Regions from separate parts of the Planococcus sp. VCh962 genome, predicted to be linked through region 2. Evidence: predicted binding sites of a transcription regulator. Region 2 holds the regulator's gene; the other holds the start of a gene.
The links. Region 2 encodes NrdR, which represses ribonucleotide reductase genes. Its sites were predicted from a motif close to AACACNATATATNGTGTT; they were not measured.
Positions count from the first base shown of each region.

Region 1: a site for NrdR is predicted at 5,317-5,334, ahead of AC3AQ9_RS05660 (vitamin B12-dependent ribonucleotide reductase). Genes of this name have one in related genera too.

Region 1 is NZ_JBYLHS010000001.1:1,112,986-1,121,385, forward strand. Features, by position in the region: gene accB (acetyl-CoA carboxylase biotin carboxyl carrier protein) at 1-14, opposite strand, end outside; gene efp (elongation factor P) at 262-822, opposite strand; gene AC3AQ9_RS05650 (M24 family metallopeptidase) at 840-1,907, opposite strand; gene aroQ (type II 3-dehydroquinate dehydratase) at 1,904-2,344, opposite strand; gene AC3AQ9_RS05660 (vitamin B12-dependent ribonucleotide reductase) at 2,722-5,283, opposite strand; gene lipM (octanoyltransferase LipM) at 5,471-6,328, opposite strand; gene AC3AQ9_RS05670 (rhodanese-like domain-containing protein) at 6,410-6,793, shown strand; gene AC3AQ9_RS05675 (AAA family ATPase) at 7,146-8,400, shown strand, end outside.
Region 2 is NZ_JBYLHS010000001.1:1,327,098-1,335,497, forward strand. Features, by position in the region: gene thrS (threonine--tRNA ligase) at 1-86, opposite strand, end outside; T-box leader at 256-487, opposite strand; gene dnaI (primosomal protein DnaI) at 715-1,650, opposite strand; gene AC3AQ9_RS06735 (replication initiation and membrane attachment family protein) at 1,651-3,015, opposite strand; gene nrdR (transcriptional regulator NrdR) at 3,027-3,503, opposite strand; gene speD (adenosylmethionine decarboxylase) at 3,796-4,179, opposite strand; gene AC3AQ9_RS06750 (glyceraldehyde-3-phosphate dehydrogenase) at 4,495-5,508, opposite strand; gene coaE (dephospho-CoA kinase) at 5,609-6,214, opposite strand; gene mutM (bifunctional DNA-formamidopyrimidine glycosylase/DNA-(apurinic or apyrimidinic site) lyase) at 6,224-7,093, opposite strand; gene polA (DNA polymerase I) at 7,109-8,400, opposite strand, start outside.

The DNA of each region.
Region 1 (8,400 bases), 210 kb from region 2:
TCTTGGATTTTCAATTCGCTCTACTCCCCTTTATGTATATCATAGTCATTACTTCATTTTAGACTTTTTCAAATCAATTTGAAATAGCCAGTTGACATTTATAAAAATAGGCCTCTATGAAAGAGGCCACTTTCTTTATCACGCTTTGGCTGTCTCGATGCTTCAGTCTGCCAAGCGGGTAATCAACTAACCGTTTAATTCCAATGTGCAGAATTTCCATACAGCAGGGATAACACCCTCTGTTTAAGCGGAAATTCTTTTTTATTGTGCCCGTGAAACGTATGAAGAATCTGTTGTGTTGATGATCAGCTTGTCGCCTTCATTGATGAAGAATGGCACTTGCACTGTCAATCCCGTTGAAAGCGTAGCCGGTTTTGAACCACCGCTGGCAGTATCGCCTTTGATGCCCGGGTCAGTTGCAACAACTTCAAGCACTACAGTGTTCGGCAATTCAACCCCTAATACTTCTCCTTGGAATTGAATTACTTGAACTTCCATATTTTCCTGAAGGAACTTCAATTCATATTCAATGCTTTTTTCTGGGAGTTCGATTTGATCATAAGTTTCTGTATCCATGAATGCATGTGTATCGCCATTTGCATACAAATACTGCATTTTGCGGTTGTCGATTTGTGCTTTCGCCACTTTTTCACCCGCGCGAAACGTTTTTTCGTTGACGTTTCCTGAACGCAGATTGCGAAGTTTCGTACGGACGAATGCAGCGCCTTTACCTGGCTTTACGTGCTGGAATTCCATTACGCGCCAAATGTCGCCATCCACTTCAATTGTTACACCTGTTTTAAAATCGTTTACTGAAATCATGTTAGTTCCTCCGTTTGTTATAAAATGCGCAGCTCTTTTGTGGAGTGAGTTAATCGTTCATTTCCTGACTCAGTTATCAGTATATCATCTTCGATGCGAACTCCGCCAATTCCCGGAAGATAAATCCCCGGTTCCACTGTTACCGCCATTCCCGGTTCGAGAACAGTCTGCGATTTAAATGATAACCCAGGGGCTTCATGCACTTCAAGTCCGATGCCATGGCCGGTCGAGTGGCCGAAAGCTTCACCGTAGCCTTTTGATTTGATATGATCACGTGCTATGGCATCAGCTTCGATTCCCGTCATGCCCGGCCCGATTTTTTCAACGGCCATTACTTGCGCATCCAGGACGACCTGATAAATCTCTTTCAGCTTGTCTGATGGGTCACCTACGGCTACAGTCCGGGTGATGTCTGAAATATAGCCATTATACAAAGCCCCGTAATCCAGCGTAATGAAATCTCCATGTTCAATTCTTTTGTCTGTGGCCACTCCATGCGGCAAAGCCGAACGTACACCGGAAGCGACAATTATATGAAAAGAAGAAGATGCCGCACCTTGTTTTCTCATGAAAAACTCAAGTTCATTGGAAATTTCCAGTTCTGTCTGGCCGACTTTGATAAATTTGCAAATATGCTCATAGGCATCATCGGCAATTTTAGCGGCCGCTTTTAAAATGCTGATTTCTTCAGGTGTTTTGATCATCCGGATTTTTTCAATGAGGCCGCTTACCGGTTTCAATTCCGCTTCCATCTTCGACTGATAATCCAAATAAGAAGCATATGTCACATAATCCTGTTCAAATGCCAGTGATGTCAAGGACAACTGCTTCGCAATCTCTGCAGCTTCTTCCAATAAACTCGTTTTGGCCTGGACAACTTCAAATTCTTTCACTTGGTTCCCAGCTTGTTCTGTGTAGCGGAAATCTGTCACGAAAAAAGCTTTGTCTTGTGTAACGAGGGCCAGCCCGGCTGATCCTGTAAATTCTGTTATGTAGCGTAGATTGTACTGGCTTGTGATCAGCAATGCTTCGATTTGCTGCTGTTCCATTTCAGTGCGCAATTTTTGAAGTTTCAATGGGGTCATCCTCTCGCTTGTTTTAATAACAGTGCATGCAATGCCAATTTATAGACGTCCTGGCCAAAACCCGTTATCTGTCCAGCTGCTACTGGAGCGATATGGGAGTGGTGGCGGAACTCCTCACGTTTATAAACGTTTGAGATATGTACTTCAATAACAGGCACCTGAATCGAAGCGATGGCATCTCTGAGGGCTACGCTCGTATGGGTAAATGCGCCAGCATTTAAAACAATGCCTTCTGTGCCATCATCAGCAGCCAAGTGGATCCAGTCAATCAGTTCACCTTCGTGGTTCGACTGCATGCACATTAAATTGATGCCGTTCTCCCCGGAAAACTCCATCAATTCCGCTTCTAACTCATCGAGTGTAAAAGTACCGTATGCTTCTTTTTCACGCTTTCCGAGGCGATTCAAGTTTGGGCCATTCAGGCACAATATCTTCATTTCCCCACTCCTCTCAATCACATTCTTCATTATTTTATCACACGGGAAAAATCGGGCAACCATTAAAAGAATAATTGGAATTTCTTCAATTGATTAGCTGTTTTGTTTTTTAAATTCTTTTTCTTTTTATTTTCTTTTTCGTTGTTATTTCCTGGTTCCGGTTTTTGATTTTTTAAAATTACCCTTATGTAGTAATTTACATGTATTAGCTTTTTGCGGCTTTTTGTGTTTTTGAGTTGCGAAAATCAATATGGGATCAAACGGGTTTTGTTTTATTCTTTGCTTTCTCGTGCAATGTTCTATACGCATTGACTTCTCCTCTAAATTATTAAGCATAAAAAAACGCGGCGGCCGGAGCCGTCGCGTTTTTGATTACCTTATAGTCCGCATTTCAATTGAGCGTTGCAATTGGTGCATGTATTGCAGCCACCCATTTCTTCTACGGTTCCTTTTCGGCAGACCGGGCAAGTGTTGCCCACTTCCGAGCCGATTGTTACATTCGTTGAACGCAAATCCTGGATGGTATCAATAAGGACGATCGGGCGTTTCCCTTTGACTTCTGCTTGGTGATTTTCTTCTTCAAACGTGTTTTCTTCCGCTTTCAGCGTCAATACTTGCGAATCACGGCTGCCATCGACATAAACCGTGCCGCCTTTTGCTCCGCCTTTGTACAAGCGTTCGTACACGCCTTCTACTTGTTCTACTGTATAGCCGCGTGGTGCGTTAACTGTTTTGGAGATGGAAGAGTCGATCCAGCGCTGGATGATGCACTGCACATCAGCATGAGCTTCTGGTGCTAAGTCCATTGAAGTCACAAATGCTTTTGGCAGGTTTTCTTCATCCGTATCTGGATTGTTTTTCAGATATTCGCGCACGATATCTGCTTTTACTTCGATAAATTTACCGAGACGGCCGCTGCGGTAATAGGTGAATGAATAATAAGGTTCCAGACCGGTTGAAACGCCGACCATTGTTCCGGTTGACCCTGTCGGTGCCACTGTCAATAAGTGTGAGTTGCGGATGCCGTTTTCCAGGATGCCTTGGCGCACTTCTTCCGGCATGCCTTGCATAAAGCCGGTTTCCGTGAATGCTTTCCGGAGTGCTGATGTTTCTTCTTCTGTATTGCCAACCAGGAACGGGAAGCTTCCGCGTTCCACTGCCAAATCCGTGGACTGCTCGTACGCTGCAATCGCAATCGTCTTGAAGATTTCATCAACCAGCTCATTGCCTTCCGGCGAACCGTATTCTTTATCGCAGTAGATGAGAAGATCGGCAAGGCCCATGACTCCAAGGCCGACACGTCGTTCCCCAAGAGCCTGCACTCGGTTTTCTTCAAGGAAGTAAGGAGTAGCGTCGATGACGTTATCCTGCATCCGGACCCCGACGCGCACAGTTTCTTTCAAGGCTTGGAAATCGACTTGTTTCGTCACCGGGTCTGCGAATCTCGCCAAGTTGACTGCTGCCAAGTTGCAAACGGAATACGGAGCAAGCGGCTGCTCACCGCACGGGTTGGTCGCTACAACTTTTTGTCCATAAGCTTTGGCATTGGTTTTTTCATTGGCATTGTCAATGAAGAAAATGCCGGGCTCAGCGGAATAAGTGGCGCAGACATTGATCAGGTTCCACAGTTCGCGGGCTTTCATTGTCCGGTACGTGCGCACTTTATGGCCCAATTTCTCCCATTCGCGTACATCGCCGATTTGGTGCCATTGTTCGTTGTAGATCGCCATTTCTTCTTTTGAGTAAGATTCCACTGCCGGGAAACGCAGTTCGAAATCGGCGTCTTGTTCGACAGCTTGCATGAAATCATCTGTCAGCGTAACCGAAATATTGGCGCCTGTCAGGAACTCTTCGTTATGGACTGAATAAGTTCCGCCGTCGCGCAGCTTTGTTTCCGCGTCACGCATGATTTTTTCGTTAAAGCCGCCCATTCCGGGAATTGCGCGGTAGTTCAGGATGCCCTGATACATCGCTTCTTCCTGTTCAGTCAAGGGCTTGAATTTCAATTTATCATGCGCCAGTTTTTTGATCGTTTCATCTTGTGAATTTTCAATCAAATAGCGCAAGATGCGCGGGTTCTGCATTTTGGAAATGATAAATTCCGCAATATCCGGATGCCAGTCCGCCAGCATGATCATTTGTGCACCGCGCCGTGAACCCCCTTGTTCAACAAGGTGCGTCAGTTTGGCGATATCGTCAAGCCAGGAAACTGAACCCGATGATTTGCCGTTGACGCCACGTGCCAGCGTGTTGCGTGGACGGAGAGTTGAGCCGTTTGTTCCGACGCCTCCGCCTCGTGACATGATTTCCATCACTTGTTTGCGATGATCCGAAATTCCTTCGCGTGAATCCGCGACAAACGGCATGACATAACAGTTGAAATACGTTACATCTGTATCTGCTCCCGCTCCGTACAAAACTCGTCCTGCTGGAATGAATTTCAGACCGACAAGCTGTTCGTAGAATTTTTGGAACCAGTGCTGGCGTTTCTCCGGAGTTGTTTCCACTGATGCCAGACCGGTTGCATTGCGTTTTGCGATTTGTTCGTAATAAACTTCGAGCGGTTTTTCAATAACATCTAAAGAACGGTTGACGATTCCGCTTTCTTGTTCGCTTTCCTTGTCAATTGCACTGCGATAATCTTCTTCAATCCAGATTTTCGCTGTATTTGCCCCTTTATCGATTGAAACGATAAATCCAAGGCCGCGAGCTGGGAATTTCGGATCTTCCTTAACGGTTAAAACGACGAAATCGCCGGCTTTAAGCGTCTTTTTTTCCGTATCTTTAAAAGAATACCGGTCAATCATTACGAGACGGGATACCCCTTTGTGCGTAATTTTCATATCAGGAGTAATCGCATGAACTTGCGGGAATGCCTTGATATCTTCGTTTAGAGAATTTGGATCAAGCGTGTATTGAGTTTGTGTGACAGAAACCATTTGACAATTCCTCCTTTGTATTATATGGAGTCAAACACTATATATAGTATTATTACAATTCCCATGATACTAGATATTGAAACTTTTTTAAATAACAAAATTTTGCTCAGAATTTTTTACCAATTATAAAACCGATAGAATCAAGCTTTTCAGTGGGCCCGGTTTTGAAAATGAGCCAAAAGGCTCCTTAAGTCCGAAAATTCCATTCATTATTGCCGTACTTTTTATCTTCAACGGCTTTAATATAGTCCAGCTGTTCTTGGGTCAATATGTATGGTTTCAAACTGATGCCTAAAGCTTCCTGAAAACCAGCCTTAAAAGCTTCTATGCATTCTTCAATCGAAACAGGCTGATCTCTTAAAGAATTGATTGCAACCGCTTTTTCAGGAATTTTCTCACGCATCGCCTCTTTTATTTCCGGCTTGCGATACTTGAAAACGGATAGCAGTTTTTCGATATCCAAATCCAGCAGGATGGCTCCATGCTGAAGGATGACTCCTTTTTGGCGGGTTTGTGCACTGCCGGCCACTTTTTTTCCTTCAACGACCATTTCATACCAGCTTGGAGAGTCAAAACAGACAGCGCTTTTCGGTTGCTTTAAATCCGCCCGCTTTTCAGCGGTATCCGGAACCGAAAAATAGGCATCAAGGCCAAGATTCTGAAACCCTTTCAATAAGCCTTCACTAAGCACGCGATATGCTTGTGTAACGGTTTCCGGCATTTCCGGGTAATCTTCACTGACGATGATGCTGTACGTCAATTCGTGCTCATGGAGCACTCCCCTGCCGCCAGTCGGACGCCGGACAAATCCGAGTCCAAGCTCTCCGACTTGATCCATATCGATTTCTTTTTCCACTTTTTGAAAATAGCCGATCGACAAGGTAGCCGGATTCCAGCCATAAAACCGGATTACCGGCGGAATTAGCCCTTCGCTATGCCAATCCAATAATGCCTCGTCCATTGCCATGTTGAATGATGGGCTGTTTCGCCCTGAATTTATAAAGTACCATTCCGTAGTTTTCACAAGATCGCCCCCTAAATCCATTAAATAGTGTAACATTGCCATTGAACAAACGTCACTCCTTCTTTTATAATAAAGAGAGAATAGAAAGGGGCAAGAAGAACATTGGATTTTCTATATATCACCATAGGCGTACTGCTCGTCGTCATTATATTCGGTTTGATTTCTTATTTCCGGATTAAGAAAGCTGTCACAAATCTTACACAAGAACAATTTATCGAAGGGTATCGCAAAGCTCAGCTGATCGATGTCCGGGAGCCAAAAGAATTTGCCGGCGGACATATTTTAGGAGCGCGCAATATTCCTCAGTCGCAATTGCGCCAGCGCTACAAAGAAATCCGTTCCGACAAGCCGGTTTACCTGTATGACCAGAACGGCGCGCGCAGCGGCCGTGTGGCATTGTTCCTGAAGAAAAAAGGCTATACTCAGTTGTACCAGCTGCAAGGCGGGTTCAAACAATGGACCGGAAAAATTAAATCAAAAGGATAATATTAAATAGTCTTTCCATATAGGAGAGACTATTTTTAACTTATTTATGCAGCCGGTATTCCAACGGAGCCGTTCTGCTCCACATACGGCGAGCAAGAACCAACACTAAAAATCTTTTTAAAAGGCGGCGACTCCCGCGATACAGAAACAGCAGCGCCATGTTTTCGAAGCCGGTGGGGAAACTCTCCCGGACCGCCCTCTGGAAACGCCTGCCTTGAGCGCAAAGCATAGTGAAATGGACAGGATAAATAAACTTTCCAGAAACTTCAGCAGCCTAATATAAGTCTTTCCACATCGGAAAGACTTTTTTTCTACCTGATTCAAACTCCATTAAATGAAAAGAGGGACCGATATGAAACCAACGATCTTATTTCCGCATCACCATACAATCCGCGAAACTTTGCCGCATTATGCTGACGTCGCCGCGGTATCTGCACGTATTTTCGATCAGCTTGACGAGCGGTCGCCAGGGGCATGGATGCATATCGATATAACTGAAACCATCACTCAGCTTTATACATACTTGCTTGATATGATGGAGAATGGCCAGTTGGTATATGAAACACTGTCTTTCATATACGAAGCACGTCCGATGGGTAAAATCGGCAATACCTCTGATGATTTGCATAGTGGAAACCTAAAGATCCAAGAGACCTTTGAAAATCGGCTGATCTATTTTCCCAAGCATGAAGTGGCGCTGACGCAATTGCCTTTTTACACCACCTCCGACAATAGCTGGCCTGAATTTCAGTGCTTTGCAAAGTCCATTGAAGGCGCCTTCCAATTTCTCGAAGATACAAATGAAATGCTGCGCCAGACACTGATGAACAACATCACGTTTCTGGTAGACGCTGAAGATGGCGTCAAACGGCGCAATTACGGCGAGATGGCCATCGTTTCCCGGCAAGACGTCATGCTCGAAGAAAGCGTGAAACAAGACATATTCCGTTCCATCGATGAATTTTTCAGAAAAGGCGGCCAGTTTTTCAAAGACTTCGGTGTGCCATTTAAACGCGGCATTTTGCTTTATGGCTCACCGGGCAACGGCAAAACGACGCTGGTCAAGTCCATCACCGGATCCACTGAAGCGCCAGTCGTTTACTGGCAGATTACTGAACACACAAATAGCTACACCGTCCAGGAAGTGTTCGGCATCGTCTCCAGGCTGGCTCCGGCCATTCTTGTCATCGAAGATATCGATTCGATGCCGGAGTTCATGCGCTCTGTGTTCCTCAACACGCTCGACGGCACACAATCGCGCGAAGGCTTGTTTATCATCGGAACGACGAATTATCCAGAACGAATCGACCCCGCATTAATCAATCGTGCAGGGCGTTTTGACCGGGCTTACGAAATTCCTGCGCCGGATAAAAAGCTGCGGAAGCAATATTTGCGGAAGCTTGATGTCAAATCGATTTTCACCGAAGAAGAAATCGACGAAATGGCAAAACTGACAAAAGGCTTATCCATTTCACAGCTCAATGAGCTTTATATGTCCTCTGCCCTCAATTGGCTTTATGAAGGGGATTCAGGATACGAGAAACGTATACGCGAGCTCCAAAAGCAAAACAAACGGACCGAGCAGAACAACTGGGAAGAAACCGATT
Region 2 (8,400 bases):
GATTGAGCAATTTCTTCTGTAGTTGTGCCTTTTTGGAACTCCTTTACTGCACCATCAGGGAATGTTAATTGAATCATGTCTGACATATTACTCTCTCCTTTTTTTAAGATACGTCAATTTCTGCTGATGATCTTTCACAAAACAGCCCTGCTAAGCAGCAGCTACTTTTGCTGTTTCATTCTTTATCATTTAGTCAGCTATGAAATACAACGCCATCTTCTATTGTTTTTTGAACAAATAAAAAAAGCCTCATCCCAAAGGGACGAAGCTCTGTTCGTGGTTCCACCCTTCTTCTATCCTGGACAGAAAAACTATCCAAAATGAAGCTCTGCATCGGCTAACGGGCCGGTACCGTCAGCTGCTACTACAAGTTCACAGCTGCTGCTCGAAGGTGGTAAGCGTTTTGCCGGAACTAAGAAGCTTGCAGCCTGGGCTTCTCTCTCTGAAAGTCGTACAATTCCGCTTTTGTCCTTGTCAAAGCATTTTAAATCATAATTCGATTATTTTTACTATACTGCTAAAAAATCAAAAACGCAACCGTCTCTTTAAAGAAAAAAGCATACTAGAACGGCCGTTTCCGCTTTTCTTATTGTCCAGCTCCGGCGCCTAGGCCCTCGAGGTCGCTTCGTACTTGGCCCGAATGGCAAAATACGCCATTCAAACCAAGTCCTCCAGCGCTTGTCGGGCCTTTCCAGGCACCTACGCTTTTCTTTATTAATTTCTTCTATTAGGGCCATCCAGTTTTACTGGAACCGTCAATGCACGGATGCGTTCCATAACTCGAGCCGCTTTTAGATCTTCTTTTTCGCCGCGCTGTGAATAAGTCAGGTGATGCTGAAGTTCAGAGTAGCTGAAATTAGAGGTCATGAAAGTTGGCAGCCTTTCTGCCATGCGGTAGTGCAGAATGGTGCCGAGCACTTCATCGCGTGTCCAGCTCGACATCGCTTCCGCTCCAATATCGTCAAGCATCAAGACATCCGCTTTTTTCACATAATCCACTTTTTCCTGCAAAGTCTGATCGCCGATCGCCTGCTTCATCTCGCGCATAAATTCCGGTACAAATACCAATACGGTTTTGACACCCATTTCAGCAAGTTCATTTGCCATGGCACTCAGCAAGTACGATTTTCCGACACCGAATTTGCCATAGAGGAATAACCCTTTATCGGGAAGATTATCTGGACCACTTGCTTTCTCCAAAAAGTCTCCTGCCGCAAGGAACGCTTCCATTCTTCTCGCATCCGGTTCAAAATCTGAAAAAGTCGCCTGCAGCACTTCTTTCGGCATATACATGCTGTGAATCATTGAAGAAGCTCGGCGTTTATTGTCATGCTCATTTTTCAATCGGCAAGGCGTATAGGAAATGCCAATATTGCCGCGTTCCAGAACCAGGTTCGGTTCAAAGCCCTTTAACGTGTTAATGCAGTTTCCGAGGCTCGAGCATTTATTGCAATCATGCGATTGATTGATATATTCATATAACTTTCCCAATCCTTTATCAACGACACTTTTATCGATATCCGCTGAATGATCTTCCAAGAATTTTTGAACTCCTGGATGTTCGAGCACTTCTTTCCGCATATCATTATAGCGTTCTGAAAAAGCCGGGGCATTCACCACTCGTTTCAATGTTTCGCGAATCGGCTCCATTTAATCACCTTTACCTTTCTTCAGCGCAAGTTTTGCGAGAAGTTTTTGTTTTTCCACTTCCAATTTATCATTTTTCGGTTCGTTGTTAACTGCAGGAGCTTCATCTTTCTGATAAAACCATTCAGGCAATTTTTCTTCCCTCACTGGTTTGCGGCTTGATTTCGACGTATTCCTGGAAGCCGCAGTCGGAGAACCTTCCGATTTCCATTTAACATATTGCTCGTGTTCGGTGCGGGCAAGTTCCATCGCATCTTTCGCCGTCGTAACTTTTTTGCGGAGCCAATGAGATGCTATTTTTTCAACATACGCTTTGGTCAGCTTCATATCGGTCCGAAGCAAAACGTATTGCAGCAGCACATTAACTACAGCCGGCTTCATCCCATATTGCAAAACAAGCTGATTTGCCAATTGAACATCTGCCGGCAGCGGTTCTTTGCCGTTCGCAATATCGCGGAGCACTTCAACAGGTGAAGCTGATTCCAAATACAAGATTAACTCATCTTGCCTTGTTTTCGGTTCTTCCACAATCTTCGGTTCAGTTTTATGGGCCTGTACCAATTGCGGCGCTGTTGTCGCTACCGTAAGCTTGTAATATTCAGACGCGGCCTTTTTAATACCGTCGACGGTCAGTTTGTAATCATCATCAATTGCCAATAATATCACTTTTTGCATATCAAGCGGTCCCCAGCTGTATAGAAACGCCAGTTTTGAAATCGTATCTTTTATCGTGGCCGTCAACACCCGGGTTGGCACTAATTGTTCCGACAATCCTTGCCGCAGCAATCCAAAATCAAAATCTGAATCGGTCTCATAGCCGCCATTCGGGCGCTCCTGTAAATCTGGCTGTTCCGCTGGGTATCCCGCTTTTGCATGAACGGGCTGATAAATATCCGTAAATGTACGGGAAACTTCTTCGTAGCCTTCTCCTATTTCCGTATGTATCACAAAACGGTCTCTCACTTTTCGATAAGCCGATTCGCCAATTTTGCTGAATAAAAACATCGACAGCAACGGGTCCATGAAAAAGCTTTTAGGATCAAGCGGAGGGCATAAATCATAGATGAAGGAACGGCTTTCTTCGTCTTTGCGATAAGTTCTTAGCAAACCGATGGCTTCCAATTGAATGCGTGCTTCAAAAATTTTAGCAATCGGAATGCCGAGAATATTCATCAATGTATAATGAGTCGTTTCTTCCTTCATCTCTTCCCCTTCAGCCCAAAGCGTCATATAAAAAGAGACGGCTTCCGCACCGATCAATGGCTGATACAGCAAAGTCAATAATTGGCGGTCATAATTTGAAAATGGATACGGCAACCGAATTTTAAAAGAATCCGCAGCTTGAAGTTCTTTATATAGTGCAGACATGGTTCACCGCCTTACTCAGATTTCTTGTCTTCCGGATTCTTTTTGAGTAAATCCTTCAATTCGTCGATAAACACCGTGATGTCCTTGAACTGCCGGTAAACCGAAGCAAAACGGACATAGGCTACTTCATCAATGCCCGCCAATCGATCCATCACCAGTTCTCCGACATCTTCGGATTTCACTTCGGCATTGCCTGTGCGCCGAAGATTTTTTTCAATATCAAAAACTACTTGTTCTAGCACTTCCAGCGGAACTGGCCGTTTTTCGCATGCCCGGATCAAACCTCTCAAAACTTTTTCACGGCTGAATTCTTCACGAGAACCATCTTTTTTGACAACAATCAAAGGCATTTCTTCCACTTTTTCAAACGTGGTATAACGATAGCCGCAGGATTCACATTCCCGGCGCCTTCTTATGGATTTGTTATCATCGACTGGCCGCGAATCAACTACGCGTGTACCATTATGCTGGCAAGCTGGACATTTCATTTTGACATCTCCCTAAACTTTCTATCTATCATAAGTTGAACTTGAAATTTTTATTTGGTGATATTCTGCAAAACTGCTATGAAGCTAACGCAACGAAGCAGAGAAAGGTGCAATGCAGGAGCCGTACCAGAAACACTGGTCTTTGCCTTACCCAAAGCGGCCGAAATGGTATTTGAAAAGACAATTCTTTAGTTCAACTTATCTGCTCTATCTAGTATAACAAAATTTCTTCTGTAAAATAGAAAAAGCAGAGGATTTTATCCTCTGCTCGTTGTTTTTCATGTTAAATGGATTATGCATTTACTGAAACTTTGGATTTCCCAACACTGACAGGACCCATTCCGCGAGGCACTTCTACAAATTCACGTGTACCGGAATTAAGTGCTTCTGCGATATAATTCGCTGCAATTGTCGGATCAAGATCTCCGCAAGTATATACGTCGATACTTGCATATCCGTGTTCTGGGAAGCTATGAATAGTCAGGTGAGATTCAGAAATAATGACCACACCGCTTACGCCTTGAGGTGCAAATTTATGAAAAGCTACTTCTCTGACTTCCGCTCCGGATTTCAGTGCTGCATCAACAAAAGTCTGTTCGATAAAATCCATATCGTTTAATTTGTCAAAATCACACTGCCAAAGTTCTGCAATTACGTGACGTCCCATTGTTTCCATGGTTCGTTTCCCCCTTTGATATCATTTTGTTTTGATGCGCAAAATATTCAAAGTTGACTACCACGGGGGAAAGTTAGTCCAAAGAGGTCCTAACCCTTTAAGCAGTCATGTGAATAAAGATTGCTCCATCCGTCTCGCGCCAAACTTATACGAAAACGAAGAAGTTTGCAGTCGTTTTTTGACTACGAATGTTAGTATATGATGTAATGAACTGAAATGCAATAAATATTACTTAAAATTGATTATTTTTTTCAGGAAATTTTTTCATGAAAAAAACGCATCCTGTTATACACAGGATGCGGCATCTGCTAATTTTCAAGCATATACGATTGATTTTGCTACTTTTTTTGCTAAATCCACCACTCGTGCGGAATAGCCCCACTCGTTATCGTACCAAGCCAAAACCTTCACTTTGCGGTTTCCGATCACCATCGTCGATAAACCATCTATGATCGCTGACTCGGTAGTTGTATTAAAATCAACGGATACAAGCGGTTCCATCGTCAAGCTAAGAATTCCATTCAAACTTCCTTCAGCAGCTCTGATGAATGCTTCATTGACTTCTTCTATTGTAACATCCCGTTCAAGATCAACCACTAAATCAACAAGAGAGACATTTGGAGTCGGCACGCGCAATGACATGCCATGCAGTTTCCCTTCAAGTTCCGGAAGAACTAAAGAGAGCGCTTTCGCGGCACCGGTAGAAGTCGGAATAATGGACTGGCTGCATGCACGGGCACGGCGTAAATCTTTATGAGGGTTGTCTAAGTTTCTCTGATCATTCGTAAAAGAATGAACGGTTGTCATTAAGCCGTTTTCGATACCGAATGCGTCGTGCAGAACTTTAGCTACTGGTGCCAAGCAGTTGGTTGTGCAGCTGGCGTTGGAAATGACATCGTGTTTCTCAATTTCCAGCTTATCATCATTAACTCCCATAACAATCGTGATATCGACATTTTTCCCTGGAGCAGACAAAATAACTTTTTTTGCACCAGCGTCTAAATGAAGGCCGGCTTGCTCGCGGGAATTGAATTTACCTGTTGCTTCAATGACAATATCGATGCCCATATCTTTCCATGGCAGTTTCAAAGGATCCCGTTCATTGACGAGTTGAACCCGTTTGCCGTTGACGATTAATGCATCTCCTTCTGCAGAGACGTCGCCATCGAAGGTTCCGTGATTTGTGTCATACTTAATCAAATGCGCTAAAGTTTCAGCAGGGTAGCTGGCATTAACAGCTGTAATCGTGATGTCATCCATTAAAATAGCCTGTCTGAAAACCATGCGGCCAATACGGCCAAATCCGTTAATCGCAATAGAAACTGTCATGTACGAGTCCTCCAATTAAATAAGTTATACTTAAATTTTTAATTCGTTATATAGTATAACACATTTTACGGAATCTGGAACCTTAAAGTAGTATGAATTATCATTCTTCAGAATTTTTTTCTCTCCACTGCTCCAAGATGCGGTTTAACTGCCATTTTGTCTCTTCAATTGAGCCATTATTGTAAATGACAGCATCTGCACCTTCTTCCTTGACTGACATCGGCAATTGGGAAGAAATGCGGGCCTTTGCTTCTTTTTCTGTTAAGCCATTCCGTTCTATCAGACGTTTTAACTGATTTTCTTCAGTCACACTGACAACGAGAACCTTATCGACCATATGGCGCAAACGGCTCTCAAAAAGAAGCGGTATATCCATAATTACTATTTTATGGCCTTTTTTGAGCAATTCACTGCGCTGCCGCATCATTTCCATCCGGATTGCAGGGTGAATCACATCATTCAGTTTTTTCCGGCTTGCCGGATCGTTGAATATCAATTCGCCGACTTTTTTCCGGTCCATGCTGCCATCTGGCAGAATGATTTCTGTGCCGAACAAATCCGCAATTTTCTGCAGCGTATCGCTTCCCGGCTCCACAACAAGGCGGGCCACTTTATCCGCATCCACTATGGGGTACCCTAATTCCTCCAGCATGTCAGAGACGGTGCTTTTTCCGCTGGCAATACTTCCTGTTAACCCGATTATCATATTAAGACCTCACTTTTGGCATGTTGGGCAATACACAGAAGTTCTGCCACCAATTTTCAGTGATTTTGTTGCGCTGCCGCATAGCATGCACTGTTTTTTCCCATACATCCCGAAGCGGTTTTGCATACTTCCGGATTCCCCATTTATATTCCGGTAATCCGATATCGTACTGCCGCCAGCTTCAATGCTTTCCAGCAGAATTGCGACAATCGCTCTAAACAATTGAGTTTTCCGGACGCGGCTTATTCTGCCAGCTGCCCGGTTTGGATGAATCTTCATTTTATAGAGTGCCTCTGTTGCATAAATATTGCCACAGCCGGAAATTACCTGGCCATCCATAATAACTTCTTTGATTGCTTTATTTTTGTATTTCGGGCTGTCCGCCATATGCAGGAAATGTTCCAATGCCCCTTCTGCAAAAGGTTCCGGTGCCATTAAAAGAAGCGGAGGATAATCCGCTTCTTCTTTCAGCACCCTCATTTCCCCAAAGCGCCGAATATCCGAATAGGCAAGCAGATTGCCATCGCTCAGAGTCAGCACAACATGGACATGCCGCCGAAATTTCTCTTCATTGATTGCCAGCAGGCTGTCGACATAAAACCATGCTCCCGACATGCCCAAATGATTAACCAGTAAAAATTCGTCTTCTGTTTTCAATGTAAAATAAATATATTTGCTGCGCCGTTCAACGCTAATAATTTGTGCCCCGATCAAGCTGTCGATAAACGAATCAGCTTCCATTTTTTTGATAATGGCTTCTTTTCCATTCGTTTTGGAAACGCGGATGGTATCTGAAACAAATACTTCGCGGATTTTTTTCCCGATGGCGGCCGGGCGAATCAGGCGAACGACGCCTTCCACTTCGGGAAGTTCAGGCATCTCCAAGCCCTCCTATCATTTTGTATCGTACCAAGTATCACCGAATGCAAAATCCGCTTTTAGCGGCACATTCAGTTGTACAGTATTTTCCATAATCTGCGGCACCAGAACCTTCAATTTTTCAAGCTCTTCAGGAGGCGCCTCGAATATCAATTCATCGTGTACTTGAAGCAGCATGCGTGTCTGCAAGCCTTCGCGTTCGAGTGCTTCCGCCATGTCAATCATCGCTTTTTTGATGATATCGGCGGCACTTCCCTGTATCGGCGTGTTCATTGCAGTACGCTCTGCAAAGCTGCGCAAATTAAAGTTGGAACTATTGATATCCGTCAAATAACGGCGCCGGTTCATGAGCGTCGTAACAAACCCATTTTTCTTCGCTGATTGGATGCTGGAGTCCATATAGTTTTTAACTCCCGGGAAACTCTTTAGATAAGTATCGATAAATTCCGCTGCTGCTTTCCTGGTAATGTTCAAGCTCTGTGATAAACCATAATCGCTGATGCCATAAACAATGCCGAAGTTAACAGCTTTCGCGGCACGGCGCATATCCGACGTCACTTGCTCAATCGGCACATGGAAAACATCGCTTGCCGTCTTCGTATGAATGTCCATATCATGCTTAAAGGCATCAATCAGGCTCTCGTCTTTCGACATGTCCGCTAAGACGCGCAATTCAATCTGTGAATAATCCGCTGCGACCATCAGCCAGCCTGGTTCCGATGGCACAAACGCTTTACGGATTTTCCGTCCTTCTTCTAGGCGCACCGGAATGTTCTGCAGATTCGGATTGATGGAGCTAAGGCGCCCGGTAGTCGTCAGTGCTTGCTGGAAGCGGGTGTGAACTTTACCGTCTTCATGGATTTCCTTCAATAAACCTTCTATATAAGTAGACAGGATTTTGCCGAGCTGGCGGTATATCAGAATCTGCGAAATGATTTCATGCTGCCCTTCCAGTTTTTCGAGCACATCCGCCGCTGTTGAATAACCGGTCTTCGTTTTCTTTAAAGCAGGCAAACCCAGTTTTTCAAACAATATTACTCCCAATTGTTTTGGAGAATTGATGTTAAACTTCTCGCCAGCAATCCAGTAGATATTCTTTTCAATTTCTGCCAGTTTCAGGCTCAGTTCTTCTCCCATAGCCGTAAGTTGCTCTTTGTCCACTTTGACTCCTAGTGATTCCATTGCTCCTAATATTGTTGCAAGCGGCAATTCCAAGTTATAGTACAAATCGAATTGCTCATTTTCCTGGAGTTTTTTCAGCACGAGTGGGCGGACTTCCCAAATGGTACGCGCTTTTCTGGCAATGT